4 regions of the Alteromonas sp. CyTr2 genome follow, and region 1 is predicted to be linked to each of the others. Evidence: predicted binding sites of a transcription regulator. Region 1 holds the regulator's gene; each other region holds the start of a gene.

The links. Region 1 encodes sigma-54, which starts transcription at its own class of promoters, with help from an activator protein. Its sites were predicted from a motif close to GTTGGCACGNNNNTNGNNT; they were not measured.
Region 2: the regulator sigma-54 is predicted to act here: its motif matches at 1,632-1,650, upstream of QME20_RS04770 (flagellar basal body rod protein FlgF).
Region 3: the regulator sigma-54 is predicted to act here: its motif matches at 4,053-4,071, upstream of QME20_RS04715 (flagellar assembly protein T N-terminal domain-containing protein).
Region 4: the regulator sigma-54 is predicted to act here: its motif matches at 2,056-2,074, upstream of xdp1 (exosortase-dependent surface protein XDP1).

Annotation. Positions count from the first base shown of each region.
Region 1 covers NZ_CAMZMZ010000021.1:12,756-18,245, forward strand. Annotated here, with positions in the region: gene lptC (LPS export ABC transporter periplasmic protein LptC) at 1-565, shown strand, start outside; gene lptA (lipopolysaccharide transport periplasmic protein LptA) at 534-1,088, shown strand; gene lptB (LPS export ABC transporter ATP-binding protein) at 1,091-1,816, shown strand; gene QME20_RS12120 (RNA polymerase factor sigma-54) at 1,890-3,371, shown strand; gene hpf (ribosome hibernation promoting factor) at 3,402-3,689, shown strand; gene ptsN (PTS IIA-like nitrogen regulatory protein PtsN) at 3,703-4,146, shown strand; gene rapZ (RNase adapter RapZ) at 4,231-5,076, shown strand; gene QME20_RS12140 (HPr family phosphocarrier protein) at 5,076-5,348, shown strand.
Region 2 covers NZ_CAMZMZ010000005.1:50,876-56,365, reverse strand. Annotated here, with positions in the region: gene flgH (flagellar basal body L-ring protein FlgH) at 1-3, opposite strand, end outside; gene flgG (flagellar basal-body rod protein FlgG) at 15-803, opposite strand; gene QME20_RS04770 (flagellar basal body rod protein FlgF) at 850-1,593, opposite strand; gene flgE (flagellar hook protein FlgE) at 1,818-3,203, opposite strand; gene flgD (flagellar hook assembly protein FlgD) at 3,218-3,904, opposite strand; gene flgC (flagellar basal body rod protein FlgC) at 3,936-4,358, opposite strand; gene flgB (flagellar basal body rod protein FlgB) at 4,361-4,795, opposite strand; gene QME20_RS04745 (protein-glutamate O-methyltransferase CheR) at 4,997-5,490, opposite strand, start outside.
Region 3 covers NZ_CAMZMZ010000005.1:42,777-48,266, forward strand. Annotated here, with positions in the region: gene purL (phosphoribosylformylglycinamidine synthase) at 1-670, shown strand, start outside; gene QME20_RS04695 (hypothetical protein) at 930-1,070, shown strand; gene smrA (DNA endonuclease SmrA) at 1,241-1,828, opposite strand; gene QME20_RS04705 (hypothetical protein) at 1,990-2,115, opposite strand; tRNA gene QME20_RS04710 (tRNA-Arg) at 2,248-2,322, opposite strand; gene QME20_RS04715 (flagellar assembly protein T N-terminal domain-containing protein) at 2,807-3,988, opposite strand; gene QME20_RS04720 (LPP20 family lipoprotein) at 4,289-4,774, shown strand; gene flgN (flagellar export chaperone FlgN) at 4,921-5,352, opposite strand; gene flgM (flagellar biosynthesis anti-sigma factor FlgM) at 5,392-5,490, opposite strand, start outside.
Region 4 covers NZ_CAMZMZ010000061.1:646-6,135, forward strand. Annotated here, with positions in the region: gene pssA (CDP-diacylglycerol--serine O-phosphatidyltransferase) at 1-639, opposite strand, end outside; gene xdp1 (exosortase-dependent surface protein XDP1) at 1,016-1,951, shown strand; gene xdp1 (exosortase-dependent surface protein XDP1) at 2,113-2,985, shown strand; gene prsT (XrtA/PEP-CTERM system TPR-repeat protein PrsT) at 3,091-5,490, shown strand, end outside.

The sequences.
Region 1 (5,490 bases):
CTTTAATCGCTTAGGATTAAGTATATCGGCGCTATTTATTCTGGCGATGCTGATGTACATCCCTACGTGGATGGAAGAGCAGCCTGAAACGCAGGGGAATCGTGAAAACGATGCGCTAAAGCCCGCCTACAAAGCAAAAAATCTAACCACTACGCTGTACAATCAAGACGGTGAGTTAAATCACAAAGTATTTGCAGAGTCGATGGAGCATTACGACCAGCTTGGCTTTGTATTGTTTCAGCAACCTAAATACACCCTTTATACAGAAAACGCGTCATCACCATGGGTGGTAACCGCTGATGAAGGTACACTATACAATAACGAGCTAATCCAGCTGGAAAACCAAGTTAATATTGAGAACCAAACTGGCGATGACTTTGTCAGAAGTATATCGACCGAGTACATTCAAATTAATTTAGAAACCAAGCAAATGACATCTGACCAACCCGTTGAAATACTGGGCACCCAATATGTCATTTTAAGTAATGGGTTTAACGCGAATTTACGCACACAAGAATACGAGCTTTTAGATCATGTACAAACCACTTATTCCCCTAGCAACTAGTTTATTGCTTGCCATCGCTAGCGGTGCGGTACACGCCAGTGAAGATGATTTTTCGCAGCCCATAAAAATAGGCTCGAACACCCAGTTTATCGACGGTAAAAATAAAACCGCGTTGTACAAAGACGACGTACTCATAACTCAAGGCTCTTTGGTTATTGAAGCTGACGAAGTGGAAGTAATTGCCACTGACGGTGGTGGTCGTGAAATATTTATTGCTAGAGGAAAGCCTGCAAGCTATTCCCAGCAATTGGAAGACGGCACGCCAGTTTCGGCAAAAGCTAATGAAATACGCTATGAAGTGGTGAACCGAACGATTTCTCTTGCTGGAAACGCAGAGTTGAAACAAGACACCAGTAAAGTACAGGGTGACAACATCACGTTCGATATGATTACCGAGCAATTGCTAGCGACTGGCGGCGCAGGTAAGGATGGTGAGGGTCGAGTGACCACAGTATTCACACCTGAGACCATTCGCAAAACTTCGTCTAAGAAAGACAAAAAAGACAACGAGGGCAATGAATAGCAATGGCAACTTTGAGCGCTAAAAATCTTGCTAAGGCTTACAAGTCAAGACAGGTTGTACGAGATGTAAGCCTGTCTGTCTCAACGGGTCAAATTGTCGGTCTTCTTGGCCCAAATGGCGCTGGTAAGACCACCACATTTTACATGATTGTTGGTTTAGTGAATCTGGATAAAGGCAAGATTGAAATCGACGACAATGAGCTAACTCATCAGCCCATGCACGAGCGCGCACGCCGCGGAATTGGCTACCTACCGCAGGAAGCATCTATTTTCAGAAAGCTCACAGTGCATGAAAATATCATGGCCATTTTGCAAACCCGTAAAGATTTAAATTCACAACAGCAAGAAGAAGAAGCTGATGCGCTACTTGATGAATTTAATATTAACCATATACGTAATAGTACTGGGATGAGTTTGTCAGGGGGCGAACGCCGTCGCGTTGAGATTGCCCGCGCTCTGGCAGCAAAACCGCAATTTATTTTGTTAGACGAACCATTTGCTGGTGTTGATCCAATATCAGTTAATGATATAAAGAAGATAATACAACATCTTCGCGATAGGGGGATTGGAATCCTTATCACGGACCATAACGTACGAGAGACATTGGATGTTTGTGAAAAGGCGTACATTGTGAGTCATGGCGAGCTTATTGCGCAAGGAACGGCGGAACAGGTTTTAAGTAATCAAAAAGTAAGGGATGTATACCTAGGCGAACAATTCAGGCTATAGTTAATGTAACCGAATTGTCATTTTTCAGTTTCGCTCTGGTATATTCAATTTAGAGCATTTAAATAAGACGTAGATGAAACCATCTTTACAGCTAAAATTTAGCCAACAACTTACCATGACACCTCAGCTTCAGCAGGCCATTAAACTGCTGCAGCTTTCTACACTTGATCTTCAACAAGAGATCCAAGAAGCGCTCGATTCTAATCCGCTATTAGAAGTTGAAGAAGGTAACGACGAGCCGCAACTAGAAAAGAACAATATCGACAACGATGACAGCGGCTCTGAGGCCACTGCTTCTGCATCTAGTGACACACTAGAAGCCGGCGATGCACTTGAGAAAAACGATCTTCCCGATGAGCTGCCAATCGACAGCACATGGGACGAATACTACTCTGCTTCATCTTCGCCTGCTCCGGGTCCATCCAATGACGACGAGCAAATCTTCCAAGGTGAGACTACTGAAGATATTCAAGAGCACCTTCTTTGGCAAATGCGCCTTACCCATTTCTCGGATACCGATCGCGCAATCGCTACAGCAATCATCGACTCTATTGACGAGTCAGGTTATTTAACCGTTACGCTAGACGATATTTTAGAAGCAGTTAACGACGATGAAATGGAAGAGCCGATAGAAATGGACGAAGTTGAATGTGTTCTTAAACGCATTCAAATGTTTGATCCCATTGGTTCAGGTTCTCGCTCTCCGCAAGAGTGCCTTATGGTGCAATTGCGTCAGTTTTCAGAAGACACGCCGTGGCTTGCTGAAGCGAAACAACTGATTGAAGAGTACTCTGACTTACTGAGCAGCAAAGACTATCGCACCCTAATGCGTAAAAGCCGATTAAAAGAAGATCAGCTACGCGAAGCAATGCGTTTACTTCAAACCTTGAATCCTCGCCCAGGTAGTGCTTTAGTTACTAAAGAGCCTGAGTATGTTATTCCTGATGTCTCAGTAACCAAGAAAAATGGCCGTTGGGTGGTTGAGCTGAACCCCGACAGTCTGCCTAAATTAAGCGTAAACCAACAGTACGCTGCAATGAGTCGCCGTGCCAAGAATAGTAGCGACTCACAATTCATCCGCTCACATATGCAAGAGGCCAAGTGGTTCATTAAGAGCCTTGAATCTCGTAACGAAACCTTGATGAAGGTTGCAAACTGCATTGTGCAGCAACAAATGGGCTTTTTTGAGCACGGCCCGGAAATGATGAAACCAATGGTGCTAAATGATGTCGCAGAAATGGTAGATATGCACGAATCGACTATTTCGCGTGTGACAACGCAAAAGTATATGCATACGCCACGTGGAATTTTCGAATTGAAGTATTTCTTCTCTAGCCACGTTGCAACTGAGTCTGGTGGTGAATGTTCATCTACAGCGATTCGTGCATTGATCAAGAAATTAGTGGCTGCTGAAAAGCCTAGCAAGCCGCTAAGTGATAGCAAGATTGCTTCATTGTTGGCCGAACAAGGCATTAAAGTTGCCCGGCGAACAATAGCAAAGTACCGGGAATCGTTGTCGATCCCGCCGTCGAACCAACGCAAGAGCCTTATTTAAACGGGCTTAATAATATAAGGAAGACGAAATATGCAAATCAACCTTACTGGTCATCATGTCGAAATCACCGACTCTTTGCGTAATTATGTCGATACGAAGTTCAGCAAACTTGAACGTCACTTTGATCACATTTCTAATGTGCATGTCATCCTGAACGTTGAAAAATTAAATCAAAAAGCCGAAGCGACCGTTCATTTAAGTGGCGCTGAAGTATTCGCATCCTCAGAAAATACCGACATGTATGCGGCGATTGACAGCATGGTTGATAAACTCGACCGGCAGGTAATCAAGCATAAGGAAAAACTGAAAAAACATTAGTAGTTAATAAAGCATGGATATACAAGCCATCGTAAGTCTGGACCGCACCGAGTGTGCGGTTCAGTGTAATAGTAAAAAGCGAATTCTTGAGATCATCGCTGATATTGCCGCCAAGCAAAACGAGAACATCGATCAGGCGACAGTACTCAACAGTTTAATGGCTCGAGAACGCATGGGTAGTACAGGCATAGGCAATGGTATCGCCCTGCCCCACGGCCGTTTAGCGGGTCTTGAGAAAGTGATAGCAATTGTTGTAACCAGCACGCCAGCTATCGACTTTGACGCCCTTGATGAAAAGCCCGTAGACATCTTTTTTGCGCTACTCGTTCCCGAGGAGCAAACCGAAGGACACCTACAAACGCTAGCCACCGTGGCTGGCAAACTAAGCGACAAAGAAACGATTAAAGCAATACGTCGCGCAACGACAAGCGACGAAATTCTTTCTGCATTAAATTAATCATTGTGCGCCTAAGTATTGATAGTTAGGCGCGTAATTCGACAACGTGTATGCGATAAAACCAGAGTATTAGGGAGAAATTAGGTGAAGCTGATCATAATCAGTGGTCGTTCGGGTTCTGGTAAATCTGTCGCACTTCGCGCATTGGAAGATTTAGGTTATTACTGTGTTGATAATATCCCGGTAAACTTGCTTCCCACACTAACTCATACTGTTGTTGATGAGTATGATCAGGTAGCGGTAAGTATTGATGTTCGAAACTTGCCTAAGAATCCTGACGATTTGGTAGAAATACTAGACTACCTGCCTTCTTCGTGGTCGATGACCATCGTTTACATTGATGCAAGCGATGACGTATTGGTTAAGCGCTTTAGCGAAACCCGACGCCTTCATCCCCTTGCTAAGCTCAATAAATCCTTATCTGAGGCGATTAAAGCTGAATCTGCCCTACTTGCACCTATCGCAGAACGAGCAGATTTATACTTAGATACCGATAAGCTGACCATTCACCAATTGGCTGAATTGATTCGAGAGCGCATTCTGGGTAAGAAGAGCTCACGCCTTGTGCTTGTTTTTGAATCTTTCGGCTTTAAGCACGGTATCCCTAAAGATGCGGATTACGTTTTTGACGCGCGCTTTTTACCTAACCCCCATTGGGAGCCCGACCTTAAACATCTGACCGGATTAGACGCACCAGTAGAAGTATTTTTGGGGTCGCAGCCTGTAGTGACCAAGTTCATTTGGCAAATTCAGAATTTAATAACGACATGGCTGCCTCATTTAGAGCGCAATAACAGAAGTTACGTAACCGTAGCAATTGGCTGTACTGGTGGCCAACACCGTTCGGTTTATATCGCACAGACCCTGTCGAAAACCTTCAGTGAAATACACCCTGATGTACAAATTCGCCATAGAGAGCTGAATCAGTAATGACTATTCAAAAAACGCTAACTATCGTCAATAAGTTAGGGTTGCATGCAAGAGCGGCGACCCAACTAGTTAAACTTGCTAATCAGTTCGACGCAAAGATCATTTTGAAAAAAGGCGATAAAGAAGCAGACGCAAGCAGTGTATTGGGATTAATGATGCTTGAAAGCCATCAAGGTGAACAGGTTGATGTGATAGTGGATGGGAATGATGCCGTTGATGCCCTTGCTGCCATTGAAGAGCTTATTGAGGGTAGGTTCAACGAAGACGAATAGTCATCCCCGCCCTATTCGTTGACGAATTAATCAACACTTAGCGCAGTTATCTTAAAATCCTGCGCAAAACCTACGCAATTATCATGACAGACTCATCATAATTGCGATATTCTACGCCCACTTAGGCTCAATGGCCTGCATT
Region 2 (5,490 bases), on a different contig from region 1:
CATGATGCTACCTACTAAAGTTGCTGAATAACCTGACCAAGCATTTGGTCGACCGATGAGATAACCTTTGAGTTCATCTCATACAAGCGCTGGCTTTCGATAAGGTTTACTAACTCTTCGGTCACGTTTACGTTAGACGTTTCCAACGTGCCTTGTGAGATATAACCCAAACCTTGCAGACCAGGGATCCCCTGAATAGGCGCACCGCTTGACGCTGTCTCTACATAAAGGTTTTGTCCGGTTGGTTGTAATCCGGTTGGGTTAACAAAGTCAGAAATATTAAGCTGACCGAGTACCTGCGGTTCAGCTTGGCCCCGTATGCTCACGCTAATTTCACCATCTTGAGAAATTGTGATTTGTTGCGCATCTTCGGGAATAGCCACTTCAGGCTGAAGCAAAAAACCCGCGCCGGATGTAACAATTTGGCCTTGGTCGTTCAGTGAAAACTGACCATTTCTCGAATATGCTATGGTGCCGTCGGGCTGCAATATTTCAAAGTAACCACGACCTTGAATTGACATATCAAGCGCGTTTTCAGTGGTTAACAGGTTACCTTGCGTATGTGCTTTTTGAGTAGCTACGACCTTCGAGCCTGAACCAAGCATAAGCCCAGAAGGTAGCTCTGTGTCGGCTGACGAACGACCGCCTGGCTGATTGATATTCTGATAAAGCAAATCTTCAAACACCGCGCGGTCTTTTTTAAAGCCCACTGTTGATGCGTTTGCTAGGTTGTTAGACACCACGGCCACATCAGTCTGTGCGGCGTCTAGTCCGGTTTTACTTATCCATAGTGCTGGATGCATGTTAACCTCCGACGTTGCTCATAGGGCAACGGTGATAAAAATTCTTTTACAGGATGCGTAGTAGCTGATTACCGCGAGTATCAAGCTCTTCTGCTTGCTTCATCATTTTGACTTGAAGCTCGTAGTGACGCTGCAGACTTATCATGTCCACCATTTCGTCAACAGCATTAACGTTGGAACCTTCAAGCATGCCCGACATTACTTTTACGTTGGCATTGGCTGGCGCTATTGAGCCATCTTCCATTCTAAATAAGCCGTCATTGCCACGTTCCATGTCTGCATAGTTTGGACTAACTAATTTAAGTCGCCCCACTTCTTCAATAACATTGGCAGGGGCACCTAACTGTCTCATCGACAACGTGCCATCGGCGGCGATATTGAGGTTATCTAAAGGAACAGGAAGGAATATTGGCCCATTGTCACCAAGCACGACGCGATCGTGGATATCTGTCAAAATTCCGTCATCGCCTAACTTGAAATTTCCATCACGCGAGTACGCTTCTTGACCATTTTGATCTTGTACAGCGAACCAACCATCACCTTGAATGGCTACGTCTAAATCGCGATCTGTTTTAATCATCGGGCCCGACTCGTAATTATTCGACGGACTTTCTGTCATGGAAAACACGCGAGTCGGCAAACCTTCGCCGTAGGCCGGCATTGACCTTGCCTGCTCTAACTGCGCTCTGAATCCCGTTGTCTGTGCATTAGCCAAGTTATTGGCCCTAATCCCTGTTCCTAGTAGGTCTTGGGAGGCGCCACTTGCTGAAATATAGAGAAGTTTGTCCATGACTGACTTTTGACTCTGATTAAACCTTAAACAAGATTTTGCAAAGGCAGTGCCAATCTGTGGATATTTAGTGCAATTGAAAAATAAGGGCGGTATTGAATTGATATATATAGAAAAATAAAAAGGTCGCATTGTTGCGACCTTTCTAAATCGGGTCAAATAGGTACGGTTTTCCGCGCCTAAAATTTGCCGCTTAGCAATCTGCTAATGTAGCTTACTGCAAACTATCGAATGTTAAGGATAGTCTGGTTTAGCGAGTTGTTCACTTCAAGCGCACGCGAGTTTGCCTGGAAGTTACGCTGAGCGATAATCATATCGATGAGCTCAGTGGTAAGGTTAACGTTAGCTTGTTCTAGCGCCGAAGAGTTAATTTCGCCGAAAGTACCAGTTGTTGCTTCACCCGCTAGTGCCTCACCAGAAAGAATACTTTCCTTCCACTGAGTACTGCTCTCTTGAGTTAGGCCTTGTTCATTAGAAAAGCGAACCAAAGCGACACGAACAATAGGTTCAGACGTACCATTAGAGAACGTTGCACGAACCAGGCCGTCAGGACCGATATCGATACCCGTCAATCGACCTACAGGCAAACCATCCTGTTCTAATGATGTAACCTCGAACGCAGAGGCGAACTGAGTCGGCTCATTAGGCGTAGCGCTATTAACATCGAGGTTGAAATCTATACTTATTTGCTGCGTAGGATCTGAGCCATTAGCAAGAATACCTGCGCCTAGCGCTTCTGTTTCCATTTTGAAATCAAGTGTAGGTAGGCCATCAGGCGTTTCCATACCAGCGAAATCACCGCCTTGAGAGAAGATGAGTTTAGATGCTGTTACGGCGTTACCAGTGTTACCACCGACACTATTTACTGCTGTTGCTGGGTCTGTGTCATTACCCGCTGAATCTGTCATATCAACTAGCGTGTCATCGATTGCAGTAGCAACATACCACTCATTATCAACACCCGGTGTCGCATCCTTTATGAAGTAATAGGTCATTACGTGACTATCACCTAACGAATCGTAAACGGTTACCGATGTTGCTGCGTTGTAGGTAAGCGGATCTTCAGGGTCAAAATCTTGTGGATCTAGGGCTGCATCACCAGCAGGCAAGTTCATTCGAATGTCAACTTCTGTGGTTTGTGCGGGAGAACCCGAAGAATCTGGGATACGTACTGGCTCTGTAGTACTAAGTGCTACCGAGGCACTTGTACCATCAGAGTTAACGGGGAAACCCAATAAGTTATCGCCGTTACTGTTAACCACGAAATTGTCGCTATCTAACTTGAACTGACCCGCACGTGTGAACGAGAAGTCGCGAGACGTAATTTCAGGTACTGTCGCAAAGAAACCATTACCTGTGATCGCCAAATCGAGCGAGGTATTGGTAAACTGAAGGCTACCTTGAGAAAATTGCTGAGCAACTTCTTGAGTGAGTACACCGTCACCTACTTTAGTTTTACCACCTGAAAGCAGTGATGCCGCATAAACATCGCCAAATTCAGCGCGAGATTCTTTAAAGCCAACTGTATTTACGTTTGCGATGTTGTTGGCGGTTACATCCAAATCTTTTTGTGCGGCTGATACGCCACTCAGTGCAATATTAAAAGACATTATTGATTCTCCTACTAACTGCCGATTTGAATGACGTCATCAAGATTGATACTGACATCACCATCCAAATTCAAAATTACGCCTTGACCACTACCAGCCAAGCTTACACTTCCAACATGGCGATTAACGGCGGTATTCAGCTGAACACCTTCTCCATTCAACTCGCCAGTGGCACTGATAACATATTCACCCGGTGCCATCTGGTTGCCATGCTTATCTTTGCCATCCCATTCAAACTCAATGTTGCCAGCGCTTTGTGTGCCTGCATCAATGGTTTTTATGACTTCACCAAACTGGTTCTCAATAGTGATCGTCATATTCTGAACTGTTTTTTCATTCACGATGACACCCGAAATGCCATCGCCTTCATTGGCCATATAACCCACGTTACCTTGAACCAGCACGTTTTGCCCGATAAGACTAGAAGCTTGTAACGCTTGATTCGATGTCATTGAAGCTGCAAACGACTCAAACTTTTCGTTAAGTTGGGAAATACCGTCTGCCATCGTAAATGATGTCATCTGCGCTACCATTTGATCGTTATCAACGGGTGCAGTGGGATCCTGATTGGCTAACTGCTCAGTTAACATTGAGAAGAAATCTTCCTGGGTTAACTGCTGCTCGGTGCCGTCAGCTATTTTGACGGTTTCCTCTTGCCAATACAGATCAGTATTTAAGCCAGTATTGTTTATGGTATTCACTGAGTAATCCTCACATTATTCAAGCGGCAAGTTACTGCCCTTGACCTAGCTGCAATACGCGACGGAAAATACGCTTTGTGGTGTCCGCAACCTGCACGTTAGTTTCATACGCTTTGGACGCTGACATCATATTCGCCATCTCTTCCACAATGTTCACGTTGGGTTTATAGATGTAGCCGTTTTCATCTGCCATCGGGTTATTAGGTGAATACTCCACTTGCAAAGGAGCATCACTTTCTACAATCCCCTTTACTTGAACACCTGCACCTTTCGACTGGTCGCGCATTGCATCTTGCAACGCCGTAGCGAAAACTGGATGGCGAGCTCGGTATGTTTCGTCATAGCTGCTGCTAACCGAGTTAGCGTTGGCAATATTACTTGCCGTAGTATTAAGACGTACATTCTCCGCCTCCATACCCGTACTCGAAATTTGCATTACATTAAATAAACTCATGACTACTGGCCTCCTGAGCTAAGCGCTTTTTTCATGCCTTTAATTTTTCCGTTCAAAAATTCTAGGCTGGCTTGGTAGCGCAATCCATTGTCTAAAAACCGATTTCTTTCCGCTTGAACTTCAACCGTATTACCGTCGCCAGTGTCTGGTTGTGTTGGGATGCGGTATTGCATGTCAAAGTTTGCCGCTACTGACGTCGAATTGCCGCTTAAGTGGCGATCATTTGTCCGCACCATTCCTGAAGAAGCGTGATTGGCTGTACCACCAGATGCTTCTCGCATAGCCGACTGCATTGCTTTATTAAAATCAATGTCCCGCGCTTTATAACCAGGCGTGTTTGCGTTCGCTAGATTTCCAGAAATCACTTCCATACGCTCTGTGCGTATAGTGAGTGCTGACTCATGAAAGCCAACCAGCTTATCTAGGTTAATAGCCATAACATGACCTCTGACATACTAAAAATTTGTTCGTGGTGACAATGTAAGCGGACAATTAAATATCGAATCTTGCCGTTTTACTGTCGTTTGTAGAAATAGTTAGCAAGGCAAATGCCATAATGAGATTTTGACGGAGGGTGTAAGTCAAAAGTGTCGACCTGATCGTAAAAAAAGTATTAGTTATCAGGCCGATAAGTTAGATCATTTTTTTTGGTAGTAAAGGCCAGGGTGGCACTTAACCATACTGTAGGTATCACTTGCAGCGCTGATTGATTCAGAGGCGCCAAGGAAAAGCACACCCTGAGGCTGCAGCTGTCCGGCAATTTGTTGCAGGATGCGTTGTTTTACTTCGGCCGAGAAATAAATCAAAACATTACGGCAAAAAACGATATCAAAGCGGCCAAGTGCTGCATAGCTCGAAAGTAAATTTAGACTTCTAAAGCTTACCATCCGACGAACGTCGGGTTTTACCTGCATAAGCCCGCTATCATTTTGCTGGAAAAAGGCCTGTCTCCTTTGCGGGGACAATCCCCTTGCAAGGGACAGTTCGTCATAAATACCTAACTCACACTTTTGCAGCATTTCTGACGATAAATCTGTAGCAACAATCTCAACACCCGCTCTTAATGCACCTGGCCTTTGGCGCTGATATTCAAGTACAGACATCGCAATAGAATAAGGCTCTTGTCCAGACG
Region 3 (5,490 bases), on a different contig from region 1:
CATGAGTGACGTGTTGTCTGGTCGCATTACCCTTGAACAGTTTGCGGGCCTTGCGGCTTGTGGCGGTTTCTCTTACGGCGATGTATTAGGTGCAGGTGAAGGTTGGGCGAAATCTATATTGTTCAACAGCATGGCTCGCGACCAGTTTGAAGGCTTCTTCAACCGTAACGATACGTTCAGCTTAGGTGTGTGTAACGGCTGTCAGATGCTATCGAACCTTAAATCACTGATTCCAGGTACTGAGCATTGGCCACATTTCGTGACCAACCAGTCGGCGCGATTTGAAGCTCGTGTTGCAATGGTCGAAGTGATGGAGTCTAAGTCTGTGCTGCTTGATGGCATGGCAGGTTCGCGTATGCCTATTGCTGTGTCGCACGGTGAAGGTCAGGCTGAATTTGCCAATGACAACGCGCTGTCACAAGTAGGCGCGCAGGTGGCGATGCGTTACGTAGACAACTACGGCAAGCCAACCATGCAATATCCGGCAAACCCGAATGGTTCACCGCAGGGGATCACAGGTCTAACTTCACTAGACGGACGCAGCACCATCATGATGCCGCACCCTGAACGTGTATTCAGAGCCGTGGCAAACTCGTGGCGTCCAGACGATTGGCAAGAAGATGGTGCGTGGATGCGTATCTTCAGAAATGCCCGTAAATTTGTTGGGTAACAAAGCACTGTTAGTTCGATAAAAACAGGGGGAAACCCCTGTTTATCTTTCGAAAAAATACTGTTTAATAAACGTTCATACCATAAATAGGTGTCAAAGCTTTGGCAAAGTGTCAAAAATCTGATTTTTGCCCTTGTCATCAGTTTGTCACTGATCTATTGTAGTGCAAGCAAGGAATGCAATTAGGTTACAGGAGTTGAGTTAGGGTTGTACCAGTGAAAGGCATGTGCCGGCTGGTTTAAATAATAAGAGACGACCGATGAATCGTTCTTCTAAAGGGTTTGGCTTAACCGGAGTGGCTGTAGCTGTAGTGCTGATGTTCGTAACTGCTGTTTTTAGCACATCTGCGAAGTCTGCCGAAGCTCCAACAACGCTAAGTGTGCAGTCTTCAGTTAAGTAGTCTGAAAGAAAAATTCTAACGCCCGTATCAAGTTGCTTGATACGGGCGTTAATCATTAGGGGACAATAAAAACGTTCAGCATATAGCGCTTCATGAGAAAAGCCTAAAAGCTACACCTAAAGACAAGCCCAAAAAAGCAAAGCTGACTCAACGAGTTATTGCCTCTCATTTTATCCTTTCTTATTTTTTTCTCTGTTAATTAATTTCTGCTGCGGATGTTTTTTCAAAAGCACATATGTAGCACCAAAGCCTCCGTGCATCGGTTGAGCCGTATGGTAGGCAATGACTTCGTCTAGTTCTCTTAGCCAATGGTTAACATAACTTTTTTTCAAAGCGGGAAAGGGTTTGCTATTTTCACCTGTTCCATGTTTTATGAGCAGTGCACGAACCCCGCGTTCGTGACTAGATTTAATGGTGCTATAAATCAGGTCTCGGCTTTGTTCTAAGGTTTTTCCTGAAAGTGTTACGTTGGCCTCTAATGGATATTTACCAAGGCGAAGTTTTTTAAAAACACCGTCTTGAATACCGGGCTGCTGGAAGTGTATAAAATCATCAGGGGGTACCGGCTTCACACCTTCCATGCTCAGTGGGTTAGCGAGTTTTTCGCGGACGCCTAACTGCCTAGCCGCTCTTTTTTGTTTTTCAGCGAGCGCTTTTTCAGGATCGTGTAATAAAGCCTTATCATCTGAAGCGATTGGTTTTACATCTTGCATTTCTGCAAAAAACGAATCGATATCGTCGTTTTCAAATTGGCTCATATTAATCCCCGTATAAGCTACTTCTCTATCTTTTATACGCTATTTCTGCCCCGTTGGTCTATGGAGCATAACCGCTCGATATATCACCGGGCGCAACGAACAGCAGCACCGTCGATTGCAGTGTAATTATAAAGTGGGGATTAAATTCTAAAAATCATCGTTTAGTAAATGGCACCGGGTTCCGCTAAAGCTTCAATAGCATCCCACTCTTCTTCAGAAAATGGGCACTGCTCAGCTGTTTCGGCACAACTATCAGCGTTATCAGGTGGGGGGAAATCGAAAGTCATAATGCTCTCCTGTTTTGAAGAGTATTACTTAAATTGGCTAAATTACAACCAAAGTATAATAAATTCTTCAATATTACAGGCGACGGTGTGTATAAGCATCTTTACTAAAAAGCAGAAACGTTGCGCAATTAATGGCGTCCCCAGCTGGAATCGAACCAACATCTAAGCCTTAGGAGGGCCTTGTTTTATCCATTAAACTATGGGGACCTAATGCGTAGGGAGTTTTATTATACGTAGTTCGGGAAAATACGAAACCCTTTGTCAACAAGGTGCAGCGCTATGAGAAGAACGTCTCTGTCACTGACGTGAAAGTAATGTGCCCATGGCCTGGTTTTCTAATGCATATAAAAAACCCTCGTAGATACGAGGGCTTTGGCTATGGTCAGCGTATTTTTAAATATCAAAGTGTACCGCTAGTCTCGTAAATCTAAAGAGCAGTGTATGGGGATTGTTCAATTTGATAATTTTATATGCCGCTGTTGGATAAAACAGCATGTTTTGTTGAACAAAATCCCTACGATAGTTTGGATTCTAACAAAAACGAATTGAAGTAAAAGATTATAGTTACACTTTATTCAATGCTTGAAGTAATTGATGTTCGATACATTTCCAAAGGCAATTATTTCACTTAGATGACGAAAGTACTATATAAACTGGGAACTCTAAACTGTTTAAGGCAGATCGAGAAAGACTATTTTTTTACTACAAAATCGTGTTCTTGAATGTTTGCGATAATTCCTGCACCTTCGTTTACTACTAGAGACGAATTACCGTAGGCACTACTCACTACAAATTTGCCAGGATATAGCGAGTACTGTAAGTATTTACGGCCACGGTTATCGACAATCTCTTTAGCTTGATAAAGGTATAGTTCATCTTTTTCAGAAATGCCATTGTCTCTGCCTAACGATACAGAAATTTTATCGCCGGCAACATTAATCACTCTACCTGTCATTGGCTGGCATGCAGTGGCTTCTTTTATGTCTTCAATCGCTTCTGCTATTGTCGCGTTGACAGTTTGCCCATAAAGCGACTGCCAAAACTTCGTCGAAAATTCATCTACATCTTCGAATCTGTCGAATGTCCATTCTCCTTGATTCTGATAAGACTTAGTCAACAACAGGCCTCCATTAATGCCGTCATAAACTTGAATGGTCATAGCAAAGGAGCGTCGAGAAGTACCCTCACGCCACGGTGTAAAAACCGAAGCCTCTTCCCGTGTCACGCTTAAATCATCTATCATGCCCACCAGCACAAATTGAGTATTACTTTGCGCTGAAAGCGTGCGTACATTTTGGTCAGTATATCGACTGTCAAATTTTGCAGTATGTGGCGCGATATAGATAATATCTAGGTTTTCAGTTTTATTTCGCATGGCCTGCGCTAACTGATGGGTGAATGAAGCATCGAAGTTGGGAATATTACCCTGTGTTAGTTGCGCTCTGTTACGTACCCTGAAATGTGTGGTAGCGAAATGTTTCTGGTCATTTTGTGCGGCACACACTTTTCCTCTTGGAAAAATGTCAGCGCGAATACTTACCGTAATCACATCGCCGCTATAAACTTCATCAACCAGTTCCAGTTGTTCAACTTCGCCGGTAGAGCGAATGGTCATCTCTTCATTTTTAAGAAGACCATTTGTAAGCTTGGCGACGCTATGAACTGATGCGCCTGCAAAAAGCATGGCTTGCTTAAGTGCCTCTTGGGTAGCCGCATGTCTGGCAGTTTCTTTATCACCATTTCGCACCACAGCCTGTCCTGTAGCCTCGTACCACACGGCATTTGCTTGCCCAACGAAAAATGCAAACAGGCAAATTACCGCCACGACAGCATTTAAAATAGTTACCAGCGTTGTTTTGCTAATATATCGCACCGCACACCTCTGGAGGTTGTTGTCTAACTGCGCTATGCAAAGCGCCCGGTTTATAAGGCGAAGTATGCGAAAAGAGTGCCAATTGATGTGGTTTGGTCTTCATTAAATCAATCGGGCGCATATCTTGCACATATCTTGCAACGCGTATCTTGCTAAAGGTTTGTAAAAAGCGTCAGTTTAAATACGTCAAAATCTGCTACCGCGAGTATGGCGGTATCTCGTAGTTACAAAGCTGCCACCGACGAGAGCAGCATAACTACACATTTGATTTTATTAATAATGCAATTTGGAAATGAAACTATGTGCTTGAAAAAAATACATAAATCAAAATCGCTGCTGCTGTCTTGCTTTCTTGGTTTAGCAATAAGCACTGGTGGATGCGGCATTATTGATAAACACGTTGAGTGGGAAACAATAGAACCAGAAAGCTATCCCGTGCTCAAGGCGGTAGGCTATGCGCCAATTTCTTCTCAGCATGGCGAAAGCGACAGCATGAAGCTTATATTGGCGATGAAAGCGTCAAAATTAGATGCATACCGAGAGCTAACTGAACAAGTCTATGGTCAAAAAATTGAAGGCAATCAGTCTCTGTCTCACTTGGTTATAGATAGCGAAACATTGCGAGCATCTGTAGAGGGGGTCATTAGAGGCGCTGAAGTCGTAAAAGCCTATCCGGTAGGTGAAGATACATACGTCACCGAACTCGCTTTAGATATGCAGCAGGTTTACGATATATATCTGTCGACCGCAAAACCGCGCCGAGTAAAGGATGTTAAGTATTATTAAACGATAGCGAAAGGGGTGTTTGCGCAAGTGGCTGTATCGTGAAGTCTTAAAACATGCGCAAATACACAGAGGTATAATTTACTTTTACCGGTTAAGGCTTAATGGTTAAAGCTCGCTGAGTGAGGTTTACTGAAATCGCAAAAAAATTAGGCGCTCACTCCCGACCCTAAAGTCCCGCCTTTCGGCTTTCCTTTTTTGTCATAGGTGAGCGATTCTTTGGCACGAACTTCCATCATCAAGTTACGTAAGTGTGTGAGGCGTAGCTGTCCTTGCTCTACGGCTTTTTGATTGACCTGCGTGCGGTATTTGCAATCGTCCAGAAGTTTCTTTGCATTAGCCATTAATGCATCATCTTCTTCTGACATTGAGCCTTGATCGCTAATTGTGCGCTCAATGCTTCCATCGAGAGCCTGAATAGACGTTAACAGTGCTGTCTTTTCGTCTAACAAATTCATTAAAGATTCGGCGTCTCGCGAACTGATAAGTTGCAATTCTTTTTCAAGCAATACGGCAAGTGAAGACAGTTGCTCCACTTGCTTTATTAGTGCTTGTGTCAATTGGCTTGCTTGTTCAGTCACGTTAGCTCTCTTCTGGTTAGTTACGAGTTTTGTCGCTCATTATTTAGCGCCAAAAATCTCACCTTCTAGTTTTGCAATCTTGTTGGCAAGCACTTCAGGATTAACTTTATACTCGCCACTTTGAATCGCTCGCTTAAG
Region 4 (5,490 bases), on a different contig from region 1:
TACTAAAGCGGGTTCTGTTGCCACAACAACGAATATCAGAAGAACTAAAAGAAGGCCTACAAATGGGACCTTGCCATGCCAATTAACTTCTTTGAACGAATTGTACTTAAAGTTGCTCACCATAAGTAAGCCAGCTAAGCCTGTTACTGCAGCAACTATAAAACCATAGTCGGTACCTACTGCATCATACTCAACACCTACCCATACAAGACCAGACACAACTGCCGCAGCAGCCGGACTTGCTAGCCCTTGAAAGAAACGCTTATCTGCAATACCCACCTGTGTATTAAAACGGGCCAAGCGAAGCGCTGCACCTGCTACATATATAAAGGCAGCTAACCAGCCTAACTTGCCAAGTTCAGTTAACCCCCAATTGTAAGCAACAAGTGCAGGCGCTACGCCAAAAGAAACCATATCGGCCATAGAGTCAAATTCAGCACCGAAGTCGCTTTGCGTGTTCGTCATTCTTGCCACACGCCCATCTAAACCATCAAAGATCATAGCGACGAAGATAGCTACTGCGGCGGCTTCGAACCTGCCGTTCATTGATGAAACCACAGCAAAGAAACCAGAAAACAACCCTGCCGTTGTTAATAAGTTGGGAAGTAAGTATATCCCTTTACGTTTTTGATCAGACATATGTCCTCATACTTCTACATATACAATTGCACTAATTATTTCATAGATATGCAGGAACGCATAGCAAAGTAAAAAGACTGCCTCGTTCCTTTACATAACGCCGTTGCAAAACGTTATTAGCTTTGCATTGATTACACGTACTCCTACCACAATGCCGGCGCTTGGCTTCTACTTATTCAGGACCGCGTATGCTCACGATTAAACAAACAACTAATAACTAGGTATACGGTTACATACCTTAAATAGCTCACCGTTCATATATCATACAAGTCCATGTTGAAATTAGGTACTACCAAGTTTGTGTTCGCATAATGTGCGCACACATCACTCGGCGTGTACTTGAAGTGCTTTGCGCTTCATATTTAGGAAAGCAATTATGCGAACGCTACAAAAAACGTTTTCTTTGCAAACTGTACTATTACTTTCCACAGCTTTGCTATCTACCCTGAGTGCTAATTCAGCATTCGCTACCTACTATAAAAAGCAAAGTTATTCTCACTGTGGGTCATCGAGCCAAAGCAACGAACAAAGCAATATATGTAACTCTCCGTTGGGAGAATACACCTACGATCTAGTCGATGACAAAGTGACACAAACCAATCAGACGAATAATTCCTTTGTTCAAATAGACGGATTAAATATTAGTATGTCCGCCTTTTCTGACACACAAGGAGTTACCGGCGAAACAGTCGTTGGCGCCAAGTTAGAAAAAATCTCAGATAAATGGGCTTACGGCATAACAAACAATGATGAAGCGTACTATCGTGGCGACGCTGACCACGCTATTGACAATATCAACTATTACTCTCAAGGTAGCGCGAACGCTTATTATAGTGGTATGACTAACGTAGAACGTGACTATGACTTCGTGTTGTTATCTTTCGACTCTGCGGTGACACTAACGGGCGCAAGTTTTTCATGGCTTTACAGTGGCAGCGACAGCCAAGTATCTGTTGCAGCACTAAGTAATACTTCGAAACTAACCTCAGGTGTTAACACGTGGAGCGATATTGTCACTAACGCCTTAACTTCAGCCTCATTTGATATTGAAAACTGTGAATATTTAGATCACCGCGCTGACTTTACTTTCACTGAGTCCGCTCAATATTGGTTGGTTGGCGCTTATAACACCGTATTCGGAAATATTGGCGGCCATGTAGGTAATGATGCCTTTAAGCTTGCTAATGTTGGCTTCTCTGTAACAGAGTCTGCCGGTACGCCAACGCCAACAGAAGTTTCTGAACCTGGCACCATTGGCTTACTCATGGCTTGTTCACTTCTCGTGATGTGGCGTCGCAAAAAATCCATTTGAAGAAATTAGACTTTAGATCACTGACAGATTGAAAAATCTGTCAGTTTTTTTTACTTGGGCATCTAAAGAACCAGAAAAATAACTTTAAAATCATACGCTTAAATATTGGCACACAAAATGCTTGATAACTTATTATCTGTAGTTTTAAGTTGTATAAGCCTATGAAGTCGATACTAAAATTTTCCATTACCACCGCTACCTTTTTAGCCCTAGCAAGCAATTCTGTTTTTGCTTCATCCAGTGACAACAAAAGATATGACTTGATGTCTCATTCTGAGAATAGTGTCCTTTCAAGTGATGGTGTAGTAATAGATGGCGTCAATGTCAAATTGTCTGCCTGGACTTACATTGACTACTCTACAGACTGGGAAAGAAGAAACGGTAGCTGGACGCAACTCTCTAGTTCAAACGTTAAAAGTTTCGATGAGTCTAATGCTCAATTCGTAGGCCAGCCAAACCTTAACTACGACTATGGATATGGCGTGCAAAATAGTCACGAAGCTACTGGTGCCCACCAAACTATAGACAACCTATTTGATTATGACTCCGATGACAACTGGCATACCGCACAAGGGAATCGTACGTTTGACTATATTCTCTTTTCATTTGATAAAGCGGTAAGCCTGAATAGTGTTGAGCTTGGATGGCACGCGGGTAGTGGGCAACAGCTTTCAGTAGCTGCGTTATCCGGTGCTAATTTGGAGAACAACTCGTGGACCAACATTGTTCAGAAAGACTCTTTAGGTAAAGCTATCTCTTCATCATTCAATATAGCTGGCGATCAATACAATGGCGTAGCCAATGTGAGCGACGCTTTTAGAAATGAATTCTCAAATTTGTGGTTAGTTGGCGCTTACAATAAAATCTTTGGAAATATTGGTGGCTCTGACTCAAACGACAAATTCAAATTAAGCGCTTTGTCATTTGATGTTCAGAATACTCCACCTCCAACACAAGTTAGTGAGCCTGGCGCCCTAGCACTGATGGGGTTGGGTTTAGGTCTTGTTCTTTATAGACGTAAGCGCCGCGTTTAATTGTTTAAAAACGCTTAGAAAACACGTATCTTTAGAAGGTGGCTTAGGCCACCTTTTTTTATGCTATTTTTAAGCCAGCGGCTAGGCTAAGTTTCGAAGGTATATATGGATTTTTTTAATAATAAAAAGCGTGTTGTACAACGCGCTATTGTCTCTGCAGTTGCCTCATCATTAATCGCTTTTAACAGTTTTGCTTCTACGTCAGAAGACTACGAAAAAGCACTGACCGCGTTTAATCAAAACGAATACGACGAAGCCTATATCCACCTTAAAAACAGCTTACAAAAAGATCCTGAAAACCTTGCTGCAAAAATCCTAATGGGCGAAATACTGCTTATTAATGGCTACTTAACTGCAGCAGAAATGGAGTTTGTAGAAGCGTTGGAAATGGGTGCAGATATCAACCTTCTGGCAGAGCCTCTCGGCAACACTTGGTTGTTTTTGAACAGGTACCAAGAAATTGTAGACTTCTCTGATCTAAACAAACTGTCAGGTGATGCTGAGCGCGAGTGGCTGATGATACGTGCAACTGCATGTATTAGACTGCAAGACGAGTCGTGTGCCCTACGTGATTACAATACAATTGTTTCACGCACGCCTAATTTTGTACCTGCAATAAATGGCTTAGCCTCCATAGCTCTTCAAAATGAAAATTTATCCAAAGCGACCTCGCTTATAAATAAAGCTATGTCGTTAGAACCAGAAAATGCAATAACATGGCGACTGAAGGGGCAACTCGCATACCGACAGGGTGATACAGACGCTGCAACCGCACACTTACAGAAAGCGCTGACTTTTAATCGAGACGATCCCATTGCATTACGGAATCTTGTTGATTTGTATTTAGAAGCGAAAGACTACGACACGGCAAAACTGTTCGTAGATGAGATAATCCAAGATACACCCAATGATCCGCTCGCCATTTTACTTAATAGCTGGTTACAAAGCAGAGACAACCAGCAAGCTATCGATAACGAAAAACTAAAAGAACTTAACGACTTCATGGCTCAACTGGATCCTGAGCTTATTACCTCACAGCCCATGTTGCTTTACATAAGTGGTTTAACTAACTTCTTTAATAACAACATGGAGACAGCCGCGAAAGATTTTAACGCTTATCTGCAACAAGAGCCTGATGACTTACAGGCGGTATTGATGTTGAGCCAAGTTTACATGGCGACTCAACAAGATAAGCAGGCCCTTGCCCTGCTTGAACGTCATCAGGATGCGTTAATGGAAGACCCAGACTCAGCACTGCTTTTAGGTGACTTATTTATTCGCCAAAACAAAGCGTTTAAAGCCGAGCGACTTTTGCAAAATCTTGAATATAAATACCCGAATGAAAACAAGCTCCAGCTATTTAAGATTAAATTAATGGCTGCTAGAGGTAAGCAAGATGAAGCGCTATCTATTCTTGAAAATAACTTATCTACCTACAAGGATAATGCCGGCTTTCTTTTCACTTATTCATTGATGAATTTACAAGCTCAGCAGTTTAAGAATGCATTAAAAGGCGCTGACTTACTAAGCGCTTTGTTTCCAAACGAAGCAGAAGTTTTCAATCTTAAAGCCGGTATATTGATTAGACAGGGTCGATTAGAAGAAGCCAAGATCAACATAGAAAAAGCGCTAGCGCAAAACCCGACGCTTTTCCCTGCGAAATTCAATTTAGCAGCCACGGAAAGCCGTTTAGGAAATGTCGATAAATCTAACCTGCTAGTAGAAGAGTTACTTGCTCTGTCTCCCCAACATAATGAAACGCTGATGCTGAAAGCGTTCAATTTAAGCAAAGCAGGAAATCTAGAAGAAGCTAAGCAAATTTATCTCGATATATTGACGCTCACGCCTTCAAATACTGGAGCGAGAGAGCGCGTTTCATCTTTGTATCAACAACAAGGCGACACAAAAAATGCGCTCTATCACTTAGACCTCTTAATCAAAGACGATTTCGACAACGCCGATTATCTCCTTCGAAAAGCAGCGCTTCAGTTAGAAGCAGGTCAACGTGCCGATGCAGAAAAAACGCTAAGTATTGTGAGGAATTTTATCAATGACGATGCCGGCAAGCTTATCGCATATGCTGATCAAGCTCGAAGTGTTGATAATGATGAAAACGCCTTAGACGCCATGGCCCGAGCGTATGAAATAGCGAATACAAGTACGTTTGTCACGTTGCGTTATGTGAGCCTACTGCTCGACATGCAAAACAACGACAAAGCACAATCATTGCTAACAACCATTCCCACAAACCAACAACAAAATCCGGTTTATTATTTCTTGAAAGGCCGATTGGCAGCAAATAAGGGAAACAGTGAACGTGCTATCAAAGAGTTTGAAAAAGCGTTAGATGTAGACGCTACTTTTGCACAGGCTTTTGTTGCCATTTACAACTACGCACTGAACGATCAGTTTGTCGATGTATTCTTGAATACGGCAAGAAAACTGGTGAGCGAGAATGAAAACAATCTGCTGGCAAAAAACCTGTTGGCGCAATACTTATTTTTC